DNA from 3 places in the Sinorhizobium sp. M4_45 genome. Region 3 is predicted to be linked to each of the others. Evidence: predicted binding sites of a transcription regulator. Region 3 holds the regulator's gene; each other region holds the start of a gene.
The links. Region 3 encodes LexA, which represses DNA repair genes until DNA is damaged. Its sites were predicted from a motif close to TGTTCNNNNTGTGTTCNG; they were not measured.
Positions count from the first base shown of each region.

Region 1: CN933_RS09755 (DNA polymerase IV) is a predicted target of LexA. The motif match lies at 4,639-4,656, and genes of this name have one in related genera.
Region 2: CN933_RS12710 (DUF763 domain-containing protein) is a predicted target of LexA. The motif match lies at 2,617-2,634, and genes of this name have one in related genera.

Region 1 covers NZ_NWVE01000002.1:838,414-845,680, forward strand. Annotated here, with positions in the region: gene dnaE (DNA polymerase III subunit alpha) at 1-1,534, shown strand, start outside; gene CN933_RS09750 (L,D-transpeptidase family protein) at 1,996-3,213, opposite strand; gene CN933_RS09755 (DNA polymerase IV) at 3,343-4,635, opposite strand; gene CN933_RS09760 (DUF3572 domain-containing protein) at 4,842-5,114, opposite strand; gene CN933_RS09765 (response regulator) at 5,271-5,642, shown strand; gene CN933_RS09770 (PleD family two-component system response regulator) at 5,660-7,027, shown strand.
Region 2 covers NZ_NWVE01000003.1:511,880-519,146, reverse strand. Annotated here, with positions in the region: gene CN933_RS12725 (hypothetical protein) at 1-121, opposite strand, end outside; gene CN933_RS12720 (hypothetical protein) at 263-595, shown strand; gene CN933_RS31505 (hypothetical protein) at 606-782, opposite strand; gene CN933_RS12715 (hypothetical protein) at 860-1,129, opposite strand; gene CN933_RS12710 (DUF763 domain-containing protein) at 1,260-2,537, opposite strand; gene CN933_RS12705 (hypothetical protein) at 2,844-3,281, opposite strand; gene CN933_RS12700 (carbohydrate ABC transporter permease) at 3,426-4,301, opposite strand; gene CN933_RS12695 (carbohydrate ABC transporter permease) at 4,312-5,205, opposite strand; gene CN933_RS12690 (ABC transporter ATP-binding protein) at 5,202-6,314, opposite strand; gene CN933_RS12685 (ABC transporter substrate-binding protein) at 6,405-7,267, opposite strand, start outside.
Region 3 covers NZ_NWVE01000001.1:1,087,259-1,094,525, reverse strand. Annotated here, with positions in the region: gene CN933_RS05600 (septal ring lytic transglycosylase RlpA family protein) at 1-516, opposite strand, end outside; gene CN933_RS05595 (hypothetical protein) at 968-1,180, shown strand; tRNA gene CN933_RS05590 (tRNA-Ser) at 1,375-1,464, shown strand; tRNA gene CN933_RS05585 (tRNA-Ala) at 1,733-1,808, shown strand; gene CN933_RS05580 (hypothetical protein) at 2,001-2,165, shown strand; gene lexA (transcriptional repressor LexA) at 2,388-3,104, shown strand; tRNA gene CN933_RS05570 (tRNA-Cys) at 3,324-3,397, shown strand; gene CN933_RS05565 (calcium-binding protein) at 3,445-4,524, opposite strand; gene CN933_RS05560 (hypothetical protein) at 4,921-5,268, shown strand; gene CN933_RS05555 (membrane protein) at 5,317-5,598, opposite strand; tRNA gene CN933_RS05550 (tRNA-Asn) at 5,741-5,815, shown strand; gene CN933_RS05540 (DUF3606 domain-containing protein) at 6,192-6,365, opposite strand; gene CN933_RS05525 (type 1 glutamine amidotransferase domain-containing protein) at 6,903-7,267, opposite strand, start outside.

The DNA of each region.
Region 1 (7,267 bases), on a different contig from region 3:
CATCGCGCTTGTGGCGCTCTATCGCCCGGGACCGATGGAGAACATCCCGGTCTACAACGCCCGCAAGCACGGCGAGGAAGAGATCGAATCGATCCATCCGAAGATCGATTACCTGCTCAAGGAGACGCAGGGCGTCATTGTCTACCAGGAGCAGGTGATGCAGATCGCCCAGGTGCTCTCGGGCTATTCGCTCGGCGAGGCCGACCTTTTGCGCCGCGCCATGGGCAAGAAGATCAAGGCGGAGATGGACAAGCAACGCGCCCGCTTCGTTGACGGTGCCGTCAAGAATGGCGTCTCGAAGCCGCAGGCCGACCTGATCTTCGACCTTCTCGCCAAGTTCGCCAATTACGGCTTCAACAAGTCGCACGCAGCCGCCTACGCCATCGTCTCCTACCAGACCGCCTACATGAAGGCGCATTATCCGGTCGAGTTCCTCGCAGCGTCGATGACGCTCGACATGTCGAACACCGACAAGATCAACGATTTCCGCCAGGACGCGATGCGCCTCGGCATCCAGGTGGTCGCGCCGTCCGTGCAGACCTCCCACCGCCACTTCGAAACCGGCGACAACCGCATCTATTATTCGCTCGCCGCCCTCAAAGGCGTCGGCGAGTCTGCCGTCGACCACATCGTCGCCGTACGCGGCGATCGGCCTTTCGCAAGTCTCGAAGATTTCTGCCTGAGGATCGATCCCAAGCTCTTGAACCGGCGTGTTTTCGAAAGCCTGATCGCCGCCGGTGCTTTCGACTGCTTCGGCTACGACCGGGCGGAGCTCGTCGGCGGCCTCGATCGTATCCTCGGTTTCGCCCAGCGCGCCCAGGAAAACAAGGTGAGCGGCCAGAGCGACATGTTCGGCGCGGGCGCCGCAACCGGGCCCGAGAAGATCGCCCTCCCGCCCTATACGCCGTGGCTCGCCTCGGAGAAGCTGCATCGCGAGTTCCAGGTTCTGGGCTTCTATCTCTCCGCCCATCCACTCGACACCTACAACAATCTGCTCGCCAAGATGCGCGTGCAGACATTTGCGGATTTCTCGGCAGCCGTAAAACAGGGAGCGGCGGCGGGCCGCCTCGCCGGGACGGTGACGTCGAAGCAGGAACGCAAGACGCGCACCGGCAACAAGATGGGGATCGTCGCCTTCTCGGACGCTTCGGGCCAATTCGAGGCCGTACTCTTCTCCGAAATGCTGAACCAGTATCGCGACCTTCTGGAGCCCGGCAAATCGCTGGTGATGACGGTCGACGCCGAAGAGCGGCCGGAAGGGATCGGCCTTCGCATCCGAACCCTGCGTTCGCTCGAGGAAGAATCGCTGCAGATGCAGAAGGCCTTGCGCGTCTATGTCCGCGACTGCGGACCGCTGCGCTCCATCGCCTCGCATCTGAACGCCAAGGGGGACGGCCTGGTTTCCTTCATCGTCATCAAGGACAACGGGCAGCGGGAGATCGAAGTCGAGCTCAACGAGAAATACCGGATCTCACCCGAGATCGCCGCCGCCCTTCGCTCCGCTCCCGGGGTGGTGGACGTCGAGCTGGTTTAGGGCCCGTCGAGATTCATTTCGCGTCTCGTAAGACGCGCGGCCGCTGTAGGGAACTTTTCGGAGGGCTGCATCTCTCCTCATCCTCATCTCTGTGCTCGTCACAGGGATGAGAGCAGCGCCGCGTCTGCGGCGCGGAAGACCCTTTCCAGCCCAAGGACTTGGTCTGAAAGAACTTTTCCCGCGCCGCGTATGCGGCGCTGCTGGATCTCTTTGACAAGCACAGAAAGAGATGAGGATGAGAGAGCGCAGCTCTCCGAAAAGTTTCCTACAGCGCCGCCGCGTCTATCAGACACGCAAAGGTCGCTGCAGCACTTTGAGCTGCTCTATGTCTTGTCCATTGACAGGCTACCATATCACCCCCTCGAAGAGCGGGCCTTTGCCGCTTTTCTCTTCGCCCCGCTTGCCGGGAGAAGGCAGGGCGACAAGGGGCAAACCAGGGTGCGGAAATCACCCCATGCCTTTCACCCGCGCCGCTCCCTCGTCACGGTGATGAAATCCGTTCCCTTGCCCGTCTCCAGTCCCGATTCGGTATCGGTGATCGAGAGTGACGAGCCGTTTGCAAGGAGGCCGGCGAGGCGTTCGCGAACGTCTTCGGGCACCGTGATGCGGCTCAGCGTCCTCTCCAGCGTGTCGGGCTCGCCTTCCTCTGTGATGCCAAGTCGCTTCTTGGTCGTTTTCGGCAGCTTGTTCTCGAGCGACATGCCGAACCATTTGCCCTGTCCGGTTTTCGTATCGAGATCCTGGAACTGCAGCAGATGTGTCCCGAGCGCCATTTCCGGCTCTGCGATGGCAATCTCGGCTTCGAAAAGCGGCTGGAATTGCCGGCGCACGCGCAACACGCCATTCAACGGTGTACTGCGGCCCGCCTTGCGAAAGACGGCTTCGATCAGCTCCGGCGTTATCTTGCCATCGACGGGCAGAGCTTCGGCCCTTTGGAACGCTTCGATCGCGGCGGCCGTTGCCGGACCGCTGAAGCCATCCGGCAGACCTGCATCGTAGCCGAGCGTATTGAGGAGCGTCTGGAGGTCGCGCACGCTCTCTTGCGTACCGCGCCGGGTAATCAGAATACGTATCGGGGCCTTCGCCTCGTCGGATGCGACGGGCGAGGGGCGTTTGTCGGTCATGGCGACTTCAACTGCGCTCCGGTTGAACTCCCCGATCGCCGGCCGCAGGGGGACGTCCGACAGGGCAGGTCCCTGCGGCCGCGACTGGCTCGGCTGGAAAAGCATTTCGTGCGCGATCTCGACCGGGGCGATCTGCCGATCCGATATGACCACATGCATGCCGTAGCCCGTCATCTTGAACAGGCTCGCCGCGAATTTGCTCGGCAGCCGCACGCAACCGTGCGAAGCCGGATAATCCGGTACATGGTTTGAGCCATGCAGGGCAATGCCGGACCAGGTAAGCCGCTGCATGAACGGCATCGGCGCATTCGAATAGATGTTCGACTCATGACGTCGGCGCTTCTCCAGGATCGAGAAAATGCCCGTCGGCGTCGCGTGCCCGGCCTTGCCGGTTGACACTTTCGACGTGGCGACCACCGTGTCGCCGTCATAGACGACGAGGGACTGCTGCTCCCTCGATACGACGATCTGCAACGGCGCCTTGGCGCCGGCCGCAAGCGCGGACGGCGACGCCATGACGAAAACCGCGAATCCCATCCGGAGAGCGAAACGCAACACCTACCCTCATTCAGACAGTGGCGGCACCGCAAACGGACGACGGAGCCGTGGAAGCAGGCTAGCGTTCAATATTTAAGGAATTGCCCCATACGATGCGTCAGCCGTCCGGTCGGGCAACCGTGACGGCTATTGCCGGCGCCGCCCCTTGCCGAACGTATAGCCGGTCTCGACGCTCGTCCTGCCGAACTTGTCGCGCAGCTTGTTGATCGCGTCCTCGGCGGCGGCACGCCGGGATGCCTGCGGATCGACAAGATCCGGCGGATCGGCGAGGTCGGGATCGACCAGATCGCTGACGCCGATCCCGATCAGCCGGTATTTCGTGCCGTCGACCTCCTTCTCGAGCAGCTGCAGGCCGGTGCGGAAGATGCGGTCGGCAAGGCGGGTGGGGCTTTCCAGCCTGCGGTTGCGCGTGCGGGTCTTGAAGTCCGCGGTCTTGAGCTTCAGCACCACCGTCTGTCCGGCGAGGTCGGATTTTCGCAAGCGGAATGCCACTTGTTCGCTGAGGCCCCTCAGATGCGTTACGAGGTCTTCCTGGCGTGCCAGGTCGTCGTTGAAGGTTGTCTCGGAGGAGACGCTCTTCGCTTCGCCTTCGATCTCCACGGATCTTTCGTCCAGGCCGCGCGAGAGCCTGTAGAGCCGCCGGCCCATCGTGCCGTAGCGGCGCATGAGGTCCGCCTCTTCCATCGTCTGGAGCTGCCCGATCGCGCGGATTCCGTCTCTTTCGAGCGTGGCGGCGAAGGCCTTGCCGACGCCCCAGATGAGAGTAACGGGTTTGGCCTTCAGGAAGTCGATGGCTTCGGCCTGGCCGATGACCGAAAAGCCGCGCGGCTTCTGAAGGTCCGAGGCGACCTTGGCCAGGAATTTGCAGTAGGAGAGCCCGACGGAGACGGTGATGCCGATTTCCTGCTCCACACGCCTGGCGAAGCGGGCAAGCGTTCGGGCGGGCGGATCGTGATGAAGCCGCTCGGTGCCGCTCAGATCGAGAAAGGCCTCATCTATCGACAGCGGCTGCACGAGAGGCGTCAGCTCCTGCATCATCGCTCTGACCTCCCGCCCGACGCGCACATATTTCTCCATGTCGGGCCTGATCACCACGGCCTGCGGACAGGCTTCGAGGGCCTTGAACATAGGCATGGCGGAGCGCACGCCGTTGATGCGGGCAATGTAGCAGGCCGTGGAGACGACGCCACGCTTACCGCCGCCGATGATCACGGGCTTGTCGGCGAGCTCCGGATTGTCGCGCTTCTCGACCGAGGCATAGAAGGCATCGCAGTCGATGTGCGCCAGGGTCAGCCGGTAGAGTTCGGGGTGCCGGAGGAGCCGCGGACTGCCGCAGGCGAGGCACCGCGGTGCCTGGGCGGCTTGCTCCTTGAGGCAATCACGGCAGAAGCCGGAGGGTGGGGCGGCGCTGTCGATCATATCCGGAACAAATGTTGAACGCGGCGACTTTACGCTCTACGCTGCTGAGTCTCAAGGCGGCGGCTGGAGGCTGTTTTGGATATCGCAGTTAAATTTGAGACGGTGCCGGCCGATCGCCGGCCGGACTTCGGGATGCCCTTTAGTCGGCACGGTGCACTCGGCACCGGGCGGTGCACCGCGCTGCGCACGCCGCGTGCCGGCAGCATTCAGCCTTCCTCGAAATCGCGCGGGCCGGAGAGGGCATGGTGCGCCCGGACGACCTCGTCCGGCGAGGTTTGCGTTTCGTTGCAGAAGGCCATCAGCGTCGGCTCGTGCTCCATCAGGAACGCAACGATGCCCCCCATGAAGCCCGGCTCGCCGACGGCGCCGCGCAGGGAGGCAGGGTCGGTGCCGGTGAGCGCCAGAAAGCGCGACATCAGCTCAGGCTCGTTCGCGAGCCAGGTCAGGATGGCGATCGCCGTATCCTCAGCGTTCTTCATGATATCCGCTCTCTTCTCGTTTGCCGGCCGCAATTACCTATTTTTCAACCAAATCGCGCTAGCCTGGCGATCGACGAAAAGGGTCGAGTCGCCGTTGTTGCAACTTAAATCTCTCCCGGAGACTTGCAAGGCGGCGGCAGACAGCAAGGGATCGACATGCCCAAACAGGTGATGATTGTTGAGGATAACGAGCTGAATATGAAGCTCTTCCGCGACCTGATTGAGGCTTCGGGCTACGCGACGATCCAGACGCGCAACGGCATGGAAGCTCTCGAACTCGCGCGCAAGCACCGTCCCGACCTGATTCTGATGGACATCCAGCTGCCGGAGGTTTCCGGCCTCGAGGTCACGAAATGGCTCAAGGAAGACGATGAGCTTCACGTGATTCCGGTCATCGCCGTAACCGCTTTTGCCATGAAGGGCGACGAGGAGCGCATCCGCCAAGGGGGATGCGAGGCCTATGTCTCCAAGCCGATTTCCGTACCAAAATTCATTGAGACCATCAAAACATATCTGGGCGATGCCTGACTGCCGGAAAGATCGATATGACTGCGCGCATCCTCGTCGTTGATGACGTACCAGCCAATGTGAAGCTCCTGGAAGCGCGGCTGGTGGCCGAATATTTCGACGTGCTGACGGCACCGGACGGGAATGCCGCCTTGGCGACATGCGAAAAGACGCCGGTGGATCTGGTCCTGCTAGATGTCATGATGCCGGGGATGGACGGTTTCGAGGTCTGTGAAAGATTGAAGGCGAACAGCCGGACCGCGCATATTCCGGTGGTGATGATAACGGCGCTCGACCAGCCGTCCGATCGCGTGCGCGGGCTGAAGGCCGGCGCGGACGACTTCCTGACCAAGCCCGTGAACGATCTGCAGCTCATGTCGCGCGTGAAAAGTCTCGTACGCCTGAAGAACGTCAGCGACGAGCTGCGTCTCAGAGCCCAGACGGCACAAACGATCGCGCTGCAGGAGACGGGCCGCGTCGATCGGCCGGACGAGCCCGGCAGCGTTCTGCTCGTCGATGGCCGTGCTTCCTCACAGGAGCGGCTGACGCGTGCCCTGAAGCCGATCGCCGATGTCGCCGTCATATCGGACCCGCAGGCCGCCCTGTTCGAGGCTGCCGAAAGCAGTTTCGACCTGATCATCGTCAACGCGAATTTCGACGATTACGACCCCTTGCGTCTGTGTTCGCAATTGCGGTCGCTCGAGCGGACCCGCTTCATTCCGATCCTGCTGGTAACCGAGCAGGGAAACGATGAGAGAATCGTCCGCGCACTCGAACTGGGCGTGACGGACTACATCATGCGTCCGGTCGATCCGAACGAACTTGTCGCCCGTTCCCTAACGCAGATCCGGCGCAAGCATTGCAACGATCGCCTGCGCGCCAGTGTACAACAGACGATCGAATTGGCCGTGACCGATGATCTCACCGGGCTCCACAACAGGCGCTATCTGGAAAGCCACCTGAAGCTGCTGATCGATCGCGCGACCACAAGGGGGCGTCCCCTGTCGATCTGCATCACGGATATCGATCGCTTCAAGCGTGTGAACGATACCTACGGTCATGACGCCGGTGACGATGTACTGCGCGAATTTGCCAACCGCGTTCGCGCCACCGTGCGCGGCGCGGATCTCGCCTGCCGTTTCGGCGGGGAGGAGTTCGTGGTCGTCATGCCGGATACGACGCCCGAAATGGCGGCGATCGTTGCGGAGAGACTCCGACTGGCGGTCGAGAGCCGTGGCTTCGACATTCCGCAGGCCGCGACGGTCCTGAACGTGACGGCGTCGCTCGGCATTGCAACCCTGAGGCCGGATGGCGATACGGCCGAGGCTTTGCTGAAGCGCGCCGACATGGCGCTCTATCAGGCGAAGAACGGCGGACGGAACCGGGTTGTCGCTGCCGCAGCCTGATCCGCCGCACATGCTGTGCTATTCAGGGCCTCGCGCGCCGGCTCTTCCAGGTTGCGCGGCCGTGCCGGAGTAAGCACATCCGCAGGCGACACTGTCCGATTTTGGAACAGAATTAACCAAACGCCGAGCAACCCCCGCTCCGCGATTAAGAATGCGTTGATTTTTTTTTAGTTTCAGGCAATGCTGATAAGCGAGGAAGGAAACTTCCACAGAATTCGGTTACCCCATGATGCTCAGGTC
Region 2 (7,267 bases), on a different contig from region 3:
TCTGTGCCATTTCCTTGGTCTCGTAGATGTCCGGCAGGACGTATGCCTTACGGCCACACGACAGGAGCGCCCTGTGGCTCAGCAGATCGTAGTGAAGCTCGAGGTATTCTTCGGAATGCATGGAACCCTCCTAGGTGGCGATAAGGAAAACGGCAGCCGTCGCGGGAAGTTCCATGCTGCCCGCCGATTGCTGCGACGGTCTGCGCCGCCGACGGAACATAGACGTCGCTTTCGAGTTGATGACGCTTACGGGAGTTCAGTCATGAGCACGAACAAACATGGAGAACCGCGCCCGGGGGCTGATGCGCGCCCGCTCGACCCACCGAGCGTCGACGAGCCGATCGACGCATGGGGGCGAGATCGGAAGAGCGCGCCGGGGGTCGGGAACCAACTCGACGAACTACGCGATCGCATCGCCCGGCTACAATCCGAAATCGACGCCATCGCGACCGAGACCCACACGGCCGTAGGCACGGTGCCCGGAGGCGACAGGCTCGAAACAGCAAAAGACGTGGTTGCCGAAAAGCGCGACGAGATCAAGCGACTGACCGCGCGTCTCGAAGAGATCGAGCAGACACTTGGCGGTAACGCCTAGTTTGCCGGACCTAAAACACGGTCATCCATACGCCGCGCCAGAAGAGCGAATCCGGGTCATCGAGGCGCTCGCAGTCGTCGGTCGAAGGCTTCCGGATCTTTGCAGGCGCCGGCTCGATGCCGGTAAAAGGAGGCACAGGGCGCCCTTCGCGTTCCGTCGCGGGTTCCGGTTTTTTGATCGTAAGCATCGCGAGATCCTTTCCGCCGTAAAGGCATTCCGGCCTCAGTGCTCCTTCCGCTTCCTCCTCCGAGATCCGTCTTCGGGTCAGTCCCGGTTAATGAATTTACAGAAGCGGCTGGGTTGCCCGTCGTCAGTCATGTCCTGATGGAGGAAGGCCAGATTCTCGTCGTCGAAGATCTTGAAGAATTCGTCCCAGGAAATTTTCTCCAGCGTGTCTTCCGGTTTGCCGAAATCAACGCGAAGCAGACCCCCACCGCCTTCGGTTGCGCCCTTAACGCGCGCCGGCTGCCCCTTGCGGGCTTCTATCCAATTGCGGATCGTGTCGTGGTCGATCGTAGTCATCGCAGCGGTCATCGGAAACTCCATCAACTGGCATGCCGGCGGCGCCTCCGTGTCCGAAGCGCCATCCTCAGCGGCAGCGAAAGCGGTGTGCGCTCAACGCGCCCCAGCTGTGTAAATCGATCGCTGCGCTTATTGTTCCGCCTCAGCGCCGTGCGCGGTCGCTTGGCTCCGCGGCGGTTGCCTCGTCGTCGTGCGGTTCCCAGCCGAATATGCTGCGCCCGCCGAAACGCGCGGAGTCCCTGAATTCGCCCGCGACGATCTCCTTGAGGTCGGGGCCGGTGACGTAGCGCTCCAGCCGGCGCGATTGCTCGTCGAGCCGCTTCAGAGCCGCAAGCTCTTCCTCGCGCCCGAGCCGGCCCTTGCTGACCGCGGACTTCATGATCCTGATCGTCTCGTCGTAGACTTTCACCGGCACGGGGAACGGATGGCGGTCCTTGCCGCCATGGGCGAGTGAAAAGCGGGCGGGGTCCGAGAACCTGCAAGGCGTCCCGTGGACCACCTCCGCGACCATCGCCAGCGCCTTGACCGTCCGCGCGCCCACGCCCGGCACCAGCAGCAGGTCCTTGAAATCCGCCGGACCACGGTCGGCGGCGGCGGCGAAGTTGCCGTGAAGGCGCCGGAGATTGACATCGCTTTCGCGTACATCGTGATGGGCAGGCATGAAGAGATGCGGCAGCATCGGCTGTGCCGGCGAGGCCACAGGAACCCCAGGAGACTCGATCCGGGCGACCTCGCGCAAGAGCCCGTCGGGCCCGAATGACTGGAGGAGATCGAGCTGCGCAGTCCTCGATGCGGCGGCGCGGCGGTCGGCCAGATTGACGATCTCGCCCTGTTCTCTGCCTTCGATCGCGCTATGCGGCGCGTCGACGAAGCTTGTCAGGCCCTCCGAGAGCCAGTGATAGCGCCTCGCCTGCCGGCGGTCGCCGTTCATGCCCTGCTGGACGACCACCCACCTGGCATCGTCCGTGACGACGAAACCGTGCAGGTAGAGATCGAAGCCGTCCTGAACGGCCGCACTGTCGACCTTGGCGACGAGGCGGCTCGCTTCTGCCAATGCGCCGCCATCGAAACCGACACGATCGCCGATCGATATGAGTTCGCCCGGCGTCTTGCGGGAGTGCTGGCCGCGGCCGCCGCAGACATGGATGCCCAACTCGCCGGCAAGCGGGGTAAGACCGCGTTTCAACGCACCGATGACGCTCGTGGTGATACCGGAGGAATGCCAGTCCATGCCCATGACGGCACCGAAGGACTGGAACCAGAACGGATGCGCAAGCCGCCTAAGAAACTCGTCGCGTCCATAGTGATGAACCACCGCTTCGGTGACCAGCGCGCCGAGGCGCGTCATACGGTCGCCGAGCCATCGCGGCACGCGGCCGCCATGCAGCGGGAGATCCGCATTGCCTGCTCTTTGAGCCATAGTGTTTCCGTTCTGCGTCCCGACCGACAGGGCGCGTCGCCATCAGACGCCGCGCCGATCCACTTAACATAGTGGAAATTGGAGCACGAAGCGAAAAACGCAGGCACGAGGACGCGCCGCACGCGATGACAACCTTGAGAACGAGTGCGAACCCAAGCCGCCGGAGGACGACGCCGCGGATCGAAGGCCATCCGCCAGCCGGAGGCGATGGGAGCACCGCAGTGCGAGCGCGTTAAGCCTTCGCACTGCGGCCCGCCTCCTCCGGCGGCCGCCTTCGATCACGACCCTCGATATGCCGTCGCCTGCCTAGCCGACAAACATCTGGCGCAACCGAGCAAACAGGCCTGGCTGTTTCTCGACAAGCATTGCGCGGATGTGGCGGGCGGCCGTCGATGCGCTGACCGTCGCGCCGAAATGGCAATAGCAGATGACCTTATGTAATTGCTCGTCGCTCAGCTCGAAGAACCGCCTCGCTTCGCCGTAGCTGTCGTTCTCCATCCCGGCGGTCCGGAAGACCGGATCCTCGAAGGCGACGGAGATAGGCGAACCGTCGCCGCGCATGGCCGCGCGGACTCTCGCCGGCTGATACTCTGTCTCGTGCAGTGTCGAAAGGCGTCTGTGAGGATCACGCTCCAGGAGTTCCGCCCAACGCTCAAGGCGCTCCTTGCGCGATAACGTCCGTCGCGGCAGGTCCTGCTTGACCTCGGCGACGCCCTGTAACTGCTCGATTGCTTGGTGCTTCATTGCGACCTCCTACTCTTACGATAGTTGGTCCCCCAATTTCCACCTCGTAGGCCTTATCAGCGTGACTCCAACCGGTCGGGAAGTCCAATCACGAAAATAGATCATGCCAAATTTGGCGCATGGCGCCGCACGCGGCGGCGCTCGTCACCCCTTGACGGCGCCGGACGTCAGCCCCGCCACGATCTTGCGCTGGAAGATCAGGACGAGAACGAGCAGCGGCAGCGTCACCGTGACGGACGCGGCCATGATCTGGCCGAACGGATATTCATAGCGGCTGCTGCCCGTCAGAAGGCCGATCGCGACCGGAACCGTCCGGTTCTCGTCGGTCAGGATGAAGGTGAGCGCGAAAAGGAACTCGTTCCATGCGAGGATGAACGAAAGCAGACCGGTGCTGGCAATCGCAGGCCCCATCAGAGGCAGCAGCACATGGGTGAGGATGCGCAGGCGCGAACAGCCGTCGATGAGCGCCGCCTCCTCCAATTCGTTCGGCAGGTCCCGGATGAAGCTCGTCAGGATCCATGTCGTAAAGGGCAAAGTGAGAATAAGATAGGAGACGATCAGGGCCGACGGCCGGTTGTAGAGCCCGAGCCATCCGATCACCTCGAACATTCCGGAAAGCACCACCACTTGCGGGAAGACCGAGATCATGAGAACGGCGATCAGAACGATGCGGCCCGGAGGAAAATGCAGGCGGCCGAGCGCGTAAGCTGCAAGAATGCCGATGACGAGGGAGATCGCCGTGCTGACAAGCGCGACCACGCCGGAATTGACGAGCGCGCCCATGAATACCGGGTTGGCGAACAATTGCCTGTAGTTGCTGAAATCGAGCGCCGGCAGCAGAGTGAACTGGTAAAGCGCCTGCCCCGTCTTGGTCGAGGAGACGATCGCCCAGTAATAGGGAAACAGCATGTAGACGAGGACGGCCGCCACGCCGGCATAGAGTCCGGCCGTCTTTACGCGGCGCAAGGTCCGGTACGTCGCGTTCGAATAGCGTCTCGTCCTGGCTGCGCTCACCGTCATCGATACCCCCTCAGCCCGTCGCCCGATCGAGGCGCAAAAGCCCGACGATGACGATGGCGATCAGCCCAATGATCATGAACACCCAGGTGGAAGCAGCGGCTCCAAGGCCGAGGTCCTGAAAGCTGATGAGCTGGTCGCGCGCATAGATCGACATCGTCATCGTGTTTTCGTTGTTGGCCGCAAGCACGTAGCTCAGATCGAACATGCGGAGCGCGTCGAGCGCGCGGAAGAGTATCGCGACGCCGATCGCCGGCGTCGCGAGCGGCAAGGTTATGGACCAGAAGCGTTTCCAGTGCGGCACGCCGGAAACGTCCGCTGCCTCGTAGATTTCCTCGGGGATCAGTTGCAGGCCGGCAAGAATGAGGAGCACCATGAAGGGCGTCGTCACCCAGACGTCGATGAAGATCACCGTCCCGAGGATCAGCGAAGGATCGGCTGTCCAGGCGACGCCCTTTTCGACGAGTCCCAACGCGACCAGGAGCTTGTTGATGAGGCCGAACTGATCGTTGAGCATCCATTCCCAGATCCGGGCCGAGACGACCATCGGCATCGCCCAGGGAATGAGGATCGCCGCCCGCACGATGCCGCGGCCGGGAAAAGCGCGGTGAAGGAGCAAGGCGATCGCAAGTCCGAGAAGCGTCTCCAACCCGACGGATACCAGCGTGAAGACGAGCGTGTTGCTGACCGCGCCCCAGAACACCGGGTCTTCGGCAACTTCCACGAAATTCTCGAAACCCACGAATCCGTAATCCGAAGGGGCATCGAGATAAGCGTCGGTGAAGGAGAAGAAAATGCTGCGGGCGAGCGGCCATATCGCCACAGCCGCCAGCGTCAGCAGCAACGGAAGCAGGAATATCCATGCGGTGCGGCGTTGCTGCCGCTCCATCCGGCGGGCGGCGTTCACGACGAGGCTCCAAGGGCCAATGGAACGCTCGCGCGGTGATCGATGCGCCGGCCATCCTCTCCGAAGAGATAGAGACTTTCCGGTTGCCAGCTCAGGCCGACGGGGTCGCCGGGGGCGACTTGCGGTGGACTTCCCGTCGAACGAACCGTCCAGACCAGCGTCTCGGCGAGCCGCACATAGCAGACATATTCATAGCCGAGGTCCTCGATCCGCTCGAAGGTTCCGCGGATCGCGCCTTTCGTGTCGGCACCGACAAGCCTCAAAGCCTCCGGCCGCAAGCCGATTTCCGCAGGCCGTCCTTCAGCCGCGGCATATTCTGCGGCGTAGGCGAAGCCGCCAGCCCCCCTCAGAACCGTAGCGGCGGGGCCGGTCGCTTCGAGCGGGGCGAAATTCATTCTCGGGCTGCCGAGGAAGCCGGCAACGAAGCGATTTTCCGGCCGGTCGTAAAGCTCGCGCGGCCGCCCCACCTGCTCGATCTGCCCGTGGTTGAGAATGACGATCCGGTCGGCGAGCGTCATCGCTTCCGTCTGGTCGTGGGTGACATAGATCATCGTCGTCTTGACGTCGGCGTGCAGCTTGGCGATCTCGAAGCGCATTTCCATGCGCAGGTCCGCGTCGAGATTGGAAAGCGGCTCGTCGAAGAGGAAGACTTCCGGTTGGCCGACCAGCGCCCGGCCGATCGCCACGCGTTGCCGCTGACCGCCGGAAAGCTGGCGCGGCCGACGCTCGAGCAGGTGACCGATCTTCAGCATGTCCGCGACCCTGGCGACACGGCGACGGATTTCATCCTTGCCGAGCCGCGCCGTTTCCAACGCAAAGCCGATGTTTCGCGCCACATTCATATGCGGGTAGAGCGCGTATGATTGGAAGACGAAGGCCAGTCCACGTTTGGACGCCGGCACGTCCGTCACTTGGTCGCCGCCGATAAACACGTCGCCGCCGGAAACCGGCACGAGGCCGGCGATCAGTCGCAGAAGCGTCGACTTCCCGCAACCGGATGGGCCGACGAAGACGACGAACTCCCCGTCCTCGATCTCGAGATCGATGGAGCGGATCACGTCATAGGTGCCGAAGGTCTTGCTGACGTTCTTCAGGGAGACCGAAGCCATTCCATTTCCCTTCCAGGCCTTTCGCGGCAGCGCGTCCAACGCAGCCGGTTTCGATGAGGCGCCCCCGGCCGGGCCGAGGGCGAGCTCTCGTCATTTCGCCTTCACGTCGCGCTCGAGGCGGCGCTCGAGGTCGGCGAGTTCCTTGGCGACATCGTCCTTCCCGGAGATGATGTCGTGTACGGCCCGGTAGAAGGTGCGGGAAACACGGTTATAGTTCTTGCCTGTCGCAGCCGACGGACGTGCGACCGATTCCTCGAAGGCGGTCTTCGCCATGCCCAGGAAGGGGATCTTAGCCAGCACATCGACGTCCTCGTAGAGCGCCTCGACGGTCGGATTGTAGCCGCCTTCGATCGCACGCATCTTCTGATCTTCCGCGCCGACCATATAGCGCAGCAGCTCCGCGGCAAGCTCCGGCTTCTTGGAATATTTGGAGACGCCGAGATAGGCCGTGCCGAGCGCGCCGCTCGACTTCTGCCCGTCCGCACCGACGGGAAGCGCGCTCACTCCGACCTTGCCGACGAGCTTGCCACCCTCGGCCTGCGACGTTCCCCAAACATAGGGCCAGTTGCGGTGGAAGACGGCATTGCCGCTCTCGAAGAGGGCACGTGAGTTTTCCTCGTCATAGTTCAAGACCCCCTCGGGCGAGATCGTACCGATCCAGCCGCGGGCACGGGTGAGCGCCGCCTCCGTCTGCGGATTGTTGATCGTCACCTCGCCGTCGTCGGAAAGAATGGTGCCGCCGCCGGCGGAAGCGATCCACTCCAGAGCATCGCATGTCAGGCCCTCATAGCTCCTGCCCTGCCAGGAATAGCCCCAGATGTCCGGGCTGCCGGCCTTGCGCTCCGCGTCCTGGATCTCCTTGGCTGTCGCCGTCAGCTCATCCCAGGTCTTCGGGGGCTGCTTGCCGTATTTCTCCAGAAGGTCCTTGCGGTAGAACATGAGGCCCGTATCGA
Region 3 (7,267 bases):
CAGGTCGGCGGTTTTCGAAGAGACGTCGATGATCCGGCCGTATTCATAGGGGCCGCGATCATTGACACGCACGATGACGGACGTGCCGTTCTCCAGGTTGGTCACGCGCGCATAGCTCGGCAGCGGAAACGTCGGGTGAGCGGCCGAAAGGTGATGCTTGTCATAGACCTCGCCATTGGCCGTCAGCCGGCCATGGAAGGCAGACCCGTACCAGGAGGCCATCCCGCTCTTGTTGTAGCCGAAATCCTCCTTCGGCTGATACCACTTGCCTTTGACCTGATAGGGTTTGCCTACCTGGTAGCGGCCACCGCCCTTGGGAATGTTGTTTCCGGTAGCGACTCTGGGGCTGGCTTTGACGCCATAGACGGACTCGGCGAAGTATTCCTTGCTCCGCGACTTGGTCTTCTTGACGCTCGACGTCGTCGATCCGCAGGCCGCAAGCACCGCGCAAAGCAACGGAACCGCTGCGAGACGGAGCCCCCTCACAAGATATGCCGCACCGTTATTGGATGTCATCTGTCCCACAAGATCATTCGCAAAGCCGCACCCGAAATCCGCTCCTGCAGCGCTCACGCATCCGACCGAACGCGCAACGATCGTCGCAATCGTGCAGTAGTTCCCCCGCGAGAACTTCGCCGTCCCGAAACGGAACAGCCGAACAATCATGACAACAACAAGGCGAAATTGCGAACCGGAGGACGAACGGACGCTAAAAAACGCTCGCTATGGTTTACGGAACGTAAATGAGCCGCTGGACCATAGTCCGATAGAGCGCGCCAAAGGTCCGAAACCCGTTGCCGGGTTCCCCTGCCGACACATATCGCAATAAGCACCCACGCGGCTCGTCGGCCGCGGGGTGCGGCGGCCTCAGAGCTGGCCGAAGCTTCCCGTCGGTGCAACTCTGAGGCTCCGTCCCCGGTTGGCGTGCTGCCCCGTGCTCCGGCCCAACGTCCGAGAGGATATCGCAATGGACGACAGATACGATTATGGGCCGCCGGAGCGACGGGCGGCAACCGGCCTGCCCTTAGGCATAATGCTCCTGTCGATGTTGGCGATTGCCGTTTATCTGCTTGCCGGAGCGGCGCTCCTGGACGGCAGAAGCCGGGACGTCGCGGCCTACGTCGCCCGGGCAGGCGACGAAAGTCCGCCTGCGGCGCCGGACAGCGGACTCCGCCCGTGACGATAGCCCACAACCGTGCCACGGGCGTATGCGGCGCGGCACGCCTCGAATGCAAGCAAATGCTCCAGAGCAAGTTGACGCTGTGATCAAAGCTGCTAAAAAGCCAGCCGTTGGTGAATGGGCAGCAAACCCGGTAGCGATCGCCGGTCAATCGAGAACTCGGAAACGAATTTCACGAAGCTCCGCAATCACCCGGAAGAGTGGCCGAGCGGTTTAAGGCACCGGTCTTGAAAACCGGCGTGCGTGAAAGCGCACCGTGGGTTCGAATCCCACCTCTTCCGCCATTTCAGAATTGATCCGGGCACGCCGGAATTCCCAGCTTCTCGTCACTGATGGCCGTCTTCCCCACCCGCAAGGCTCGTGGCTGCCCTGCCCTTCCGACGCTTTGCGTCACCTGCCGGAGCGGAAGAAGCTGCTTTGGGACTCCATCGCGAAGGGGCGATATTCGGGTGGATGAATTGCAGCGTGCCCTACCGGGCAGCAAGGGTGAAGCCGGAAGACGGAATGCACTGGCGCGCGGGGCCGAAAAATCTTATACAACGAGTGACCAGTGGGGTCGTAGCTCAGTTGGGAGAGCGCCGCAATCGCACTGCGGAGGTCGAGGGTTCGACTCCCTTCGACTCCACCATTCCCCTCTTGTCCAACCCGGACACCTAGGTGACAGGTCTTACCTGAGGTAACTTCCACCGATGCCGGACGTCAGGTTGCCAGAGCCCGGGCGATGCCGCGGCTCGGCGCGCTTGCCAAAAAAGCTGATTTGAGAGAAAGTTTTAGTCTGACCCGTTCGAGGTCTGGGCAACTCCCGCGAGTGGAGAAAAACATGCCTGTTAAATCTTTGGTGGCAGCCGTAATTTTTTCCCTCTTCGCCCTTTCGGGGTGCGCCAGCACAGGCTCGACCAACACGACCTATACCCAGTGGTACGGGCCCTATCCCGAGCCTGAATTCGACGTTCTTACGCCGGGCGGACTGCGGCTTGCCTATTAGCATGGCATAGGCGAGCGACTGGGGCGGCCGCTGTAAGCCAAACATGCGAGAGCGTATCGCCCCCTGCCCCGACATTCCGAGCGATCGCCAACGACACGCCGGATCGGAAGCGGGCAGGCATTCAGCAGCAAGCGGTATTCACGGAATTTTAGGCACTTGCGGAACACATATGGAACAGATAGGTTCTGTTCTTGATTTGTTTCGCGATTCTGGAGTGACGCCATGCTGACCCGCAAGCAACAGGAATTGCTTCTGTTCATTCATGAACGAATGAAGGAATCCGGGGTTCCGCCGTCCTTCGACGAGATGAAAGATGCCCTCGACCTTGCCTCCAAATCGGGCATCCATCGTCTGATCACCGCACTCGAAGAGCGCGGGTTCATTCGCCGGCTACCGAATCGCGCTCGAGCCCTCGAAGTCATCAAGCTGCCGGAGGCCTATGCCGGTGTTTCGCAGGTCCGCCGCGGCTTTTCGCCGAGCGTGATCGAAGGCAGTCTGGGCAAGCCTGCGGCCCCGCCCCCCGCACCGAAACCGGCGCCCCCGGCCGAGATCGCGTCGGTCGCTGTTCCGGTCATGGGCCGCATTGCCGCCGGCGTGCCGATTTCCGCAATCCAGAACAACATGCACGATATTTCCGTACCGGTCGAAATGATCGGCAGCGGCGAGCACTACGCTCTCGAGATCAAGGGTGATTCGATGATCGAGGCCGGCATCCTCGATGGCGATACGGTGATCATCCGGAACGGAAGCACTGCCACCCCCGGGGATATCGTCGTCGCCCTGATCGACGACGAGGAAGCAACTCTGAAGCGTTTCCGTCGCAAGGGCGCCTCAATTGCGCTCGAAGCCGCCAATCCGGCTTACGAGACGCGGATATTCGGTCCGGATCGGGTCAAGATCCAAGGCAGGCTTGTCGGCCTCATCCGGCGGTACCACTAGCCTCCCGACCAGGTGTGCAGGTGTTTCCCACGGAAGTACGCAATTTCAAAGCGTTAGAAGTGGGGCCATTGCGCCTTGGGGCGCTATGGCCACGCCTCCACAGAACCGAAGCCCTATTTATACAGAATAAAAAAGACCCTATTCCAAATGTACCCTCTTGCGGATTGCGGGCAATCATTCTAAATCCGCGCCACGATTTGAAAAATCGCAAATCGTAGAGGCCTCGTGGCGGAGTGGTGACGCAGAGGACTGCAAATCCTTGTACCCCGGTTCAATTCCGGGCGAGGCCTCCAAAAAATCCACCGCTATTCAGCTTTGTTGCCGACAAATCTTACCTCCGTCAGACGAAGGCGAAATCCGCGCCCGCAAAGACGAAGTTGGCAGCGCTGAGGTCGGCGGCGTGGATGCCGATCAGAGTGACCTGATCGACGGTACCATTCAACTGCAGGACAGCGTTCCCGTCAGCATCGTTGCCGATGTTGGGCAAAAAATCAGCGAAGTCGTCGTAGCCATAGCCAGCGATTTGGATGACGTCCTTGTCCAATTCAAAGTCGAAGATCTCATCCCGACCACTGTTTCGTGAAAACAGGAACTGATCGGCACCGGTCTCGACCGCGAAGGCTGCGGTCAGTCGACCATCGCCCCAGAGCTGATCGTTACCGGTGCCGCCGATCAAGAGGTCGTTCCCACCCGCGGTGTCCACGCCGACCTCTGCATCGCCATACAGGACGTCATTGCCTTTGCCTCCGTCGAGCAGGTCGTCGCCGCCACTGCCGCCACGTGAGAAAAGAATGTCTCCAACGAGAAAGTCATTGCCCGAATCACCATAGAGGTGGTCGTTCCCGCCAATCCCGGATTCCACGACGCCCTGGTCGAGGCCATCGCCGTAGAGCTTGTCATGGCCCTCTCCGCCCTGGAGTCGATCGTTCCCGCCAACGAAAAAATCGCCCAGGGAGAAAGCGTCGCCCGAGAGAGTATCGTCTCCGGCGCCGCCGTCGAGCCAGTCGTCTCCACCACGTCCTCTGAGGCAATTGTAGCCATCGCCATAGAGTGTATCGTTGCCTTTGCCGCCCGAGAGACGATCATTCCCTCCGGCGACGATAGCGGAATCAATCGCATCGATCTGGAAGGCATCGCCGTACAGCGTGTCGTCGCCGGCGCCGCCGTCGAGCTGGTCGTCGCCACCACGCCCCTGATTGGAGATCGTCCAAGCGTCGCCGAAGAGCGTGTCGTTGCCCCCAAGGCCGTCAAGGCTGTCGCGGCCACCCTGCCCCGAAGACAGGAAGCCGCCGATTTCGGAGACTCCCAGGCTATTGCCGGTCGTGAACGGGTCTCCGAAGATAATGTCCGGATCGTTCGTTCCGAAGATGTGGTTGTCCAGCCCGAGCCAAGGGGCGATGCCACCGATCAGATGCGCCATTTTTCTCTCCACAGTGCTGTACAGTAAGCGATGCTCGTCTTGGGAAACCCGGACGGCCTTCGCGGCGCCGACTTCGTCGGGCCCCGTCGGAGTGACGAGCTAACGCTATGAAAATACGGACTTCCTACGGAAGACCGTTACACCCTTTTCCTGAAAGCGCTCCAATGTTGCCGAACGTGATGTTCCTGTCTATTGACCACTTTGGATTAACTACAAGTTGTACTTTGCGACCACACTCAGCGCCCGGATACTGGAAGAAGGACGAGCTCGCCCACGCTCCCGAAGACGTCCGCGAAGGGCGAAACCTCGAGGATCGTGTGGTCTCGTGATCGGCGGTTGTGATATAGCGGTCCCTCGGCCGGCCTCATCGGGAGGCGGCACTCGAAGCGCGACGTGATGGATATTCCTTGGGGCTACATTCAGCGCCACTTCGACTGGCTCGGGCATGTGGTCGAGGGCTTCTGTATTGCAGCAGTCGTCGCCCTCCTGTTCATGGCGATTGCGCCGAGAAGGCTGGCGCTGATCATCGGCCTCGCCTTCGCCATCGGACACTTCCACGGCCGCGAGAAACGTGATTTCGAGATCAGCGCAAAGCTGCCGCCGCCTCACCTGGAGGGCTATGAAATGTGGAGGTGGAGTTGGGACCAGGCCACCGATTTCTGGCCGGTCGCTTTGGTCCTCGCCTGCGTCATTGTCGCCCTCCTGCCCAAACGACGTCGAAAGCCGCGCAATTCCGCCGACTGAAATGCGCTGCATCCGGATGCTGGCGGAACTCTTCGCGAGGCCCACCTCTCAGGATCTGCCGGACGAGTTCGGCTTGCTGCGCCATCGGGCCCACCATACGGCCAGCTTGCGCCGCCGTCGGCGCATCGAGGGAATATCGTGCGAAAGCACGAGCAGGCCCAGAGGAACCATCCAGAAGCCCAGGATGGGCAGAAAACCGAGCAGACCGCCGAAGACGAGCAGAACGCCGATGAGCACGCGCAATGCCGGCGAGTTGGGCAGGCTCATCCGCCATTTGCCGAGCACGATCTCACGCGTCCTGGGATCGATGCCAAAATGCTTCTTCGCCATCACTCTTCTTCCGTACCAATGACCCCACAGTTGGTGCCTTCTCCACAGGGCGGCAACCGCCTACCGACATTTTTTTTGAAAAACCGCTTGGCAAATCGGAAAAGCATTTGTATTAGCAGCCTCACTTCTGCGGCGCAGATGATCCCTGGTAGCTCAGCGGTAGAGCACTCGACTGTTAATCGATAGGTCGCCGGTTCGAATCCGGCCCGGGGAGCCAGTTTCCAAAGCCCTGCATCTCACGGTGCGGGGCTTTTTCTTTGAGTATTTTCAAGTGCTTAACCGATCATGTAAATGCACCAAGCCTCTAAAAGGTTCGGTGCTGGCTTGCTTTTTGGTTACATTTTGGCTGCTTTGCGGACCACACAGGCCGGCAAACGGGGAATTCATAGGGTCCGAAGATATTCCGCGTTACGCAATGAGAAACGCCGCAAGCGGCATCTATCGCTATTATCGCCGCGTGCCGAGCTGCACACGAACTATCACGCGGCATGGGAGAAGGCGCGGATCAGGAGACGAACGCCACGAAAGGCGGAACGCGACCTCCCTTTGAGCCGAAGACAAAGGAGGTCCAGCAGGCGACGCTCTTTTGAGCGTTATTTCTTGCCGAGATATTCCATCACTTTTTCGCGGTTCGGCCCAGCTTCACGGATCGCCGTCAACGCCTTCTGCCGCGTCACCTTCGCCGTTCTCATGAGGTAGGCCACCTCGTGCTCCTGCTCGGAAACGAGCTCGCCGTCGCGGCCTTTCTTCTTCGGATTATCTGCCATGCTTTCCTCTCATCGACGGTCTACCACGAGCCGCCGGACAACCATCTATTGCTGAGATAGTCCTTCGCTTTCACCCCGGCAGGGTTTCCTTCACGGAGGGCCTCCTGCACCATCCTTCTCCTATAGGCCGCACTTTTCTCATCACTTGCGACCCCATGCCCCTCAGTGGAAACGACATCGCGGTCACGATCCGGCTCCTTGTCATTATCTGCCACTCTATTTCTCCATGTACTTAGATGAAGAATAGGAGCGGATCACGCTTCGGCAAGGGCGGGCTTATGACGCGTCTCTGGGTGATGTCGTTGTCCGGGGCGCGCCGTCGACCGGTAGCATTTCACTATCCGTATCAGGGACGTCCACGGCTCAATCAGTGCCTCGATGTTCTCAGCTTCAGATGTCCTCTTTGCTCAATTCAACTCGAGGTCCGGCGCGGCATTCCTGCTGCGCCGGGCTTTTGCATTCGATGAGCCCCGCATCAACACCGCAACTGAGCGCGGTCTCGCCGGCTGGCCTCGTGCTGGCCGGACATGTCGCCTCTTACTTCAAGCGCTCGAGGAGTTCCTGCGCCACGGCGGGGGCCGAGGCCGGATTTTGGCCCGTGATCAGTTCCCGATCGGTGACGACATGCGCGCTGAAGGGCGCATCGGACTGACTATAGCGAGCACCTGCTTGCGTGAGAGCATCCTGCGGATAGAACTTCATCGCGCCGCCGCCGAGCAATCCCTTTGCCAGTTCCTCTTCCTCATTGCTGATCACAGTCAGGTTGTAGCCGGCATAGATCCATTCACGGTCTGCTTTCGCTGCGCCTTCGGTTTCGAGCTGTGTGGTGAAAGCCTTCGGGTCCCGCAGGGTCGAGATGAGCGCGATGGGCCCATGGCAGGCGAGCGCGGTCGTCTTGCCCT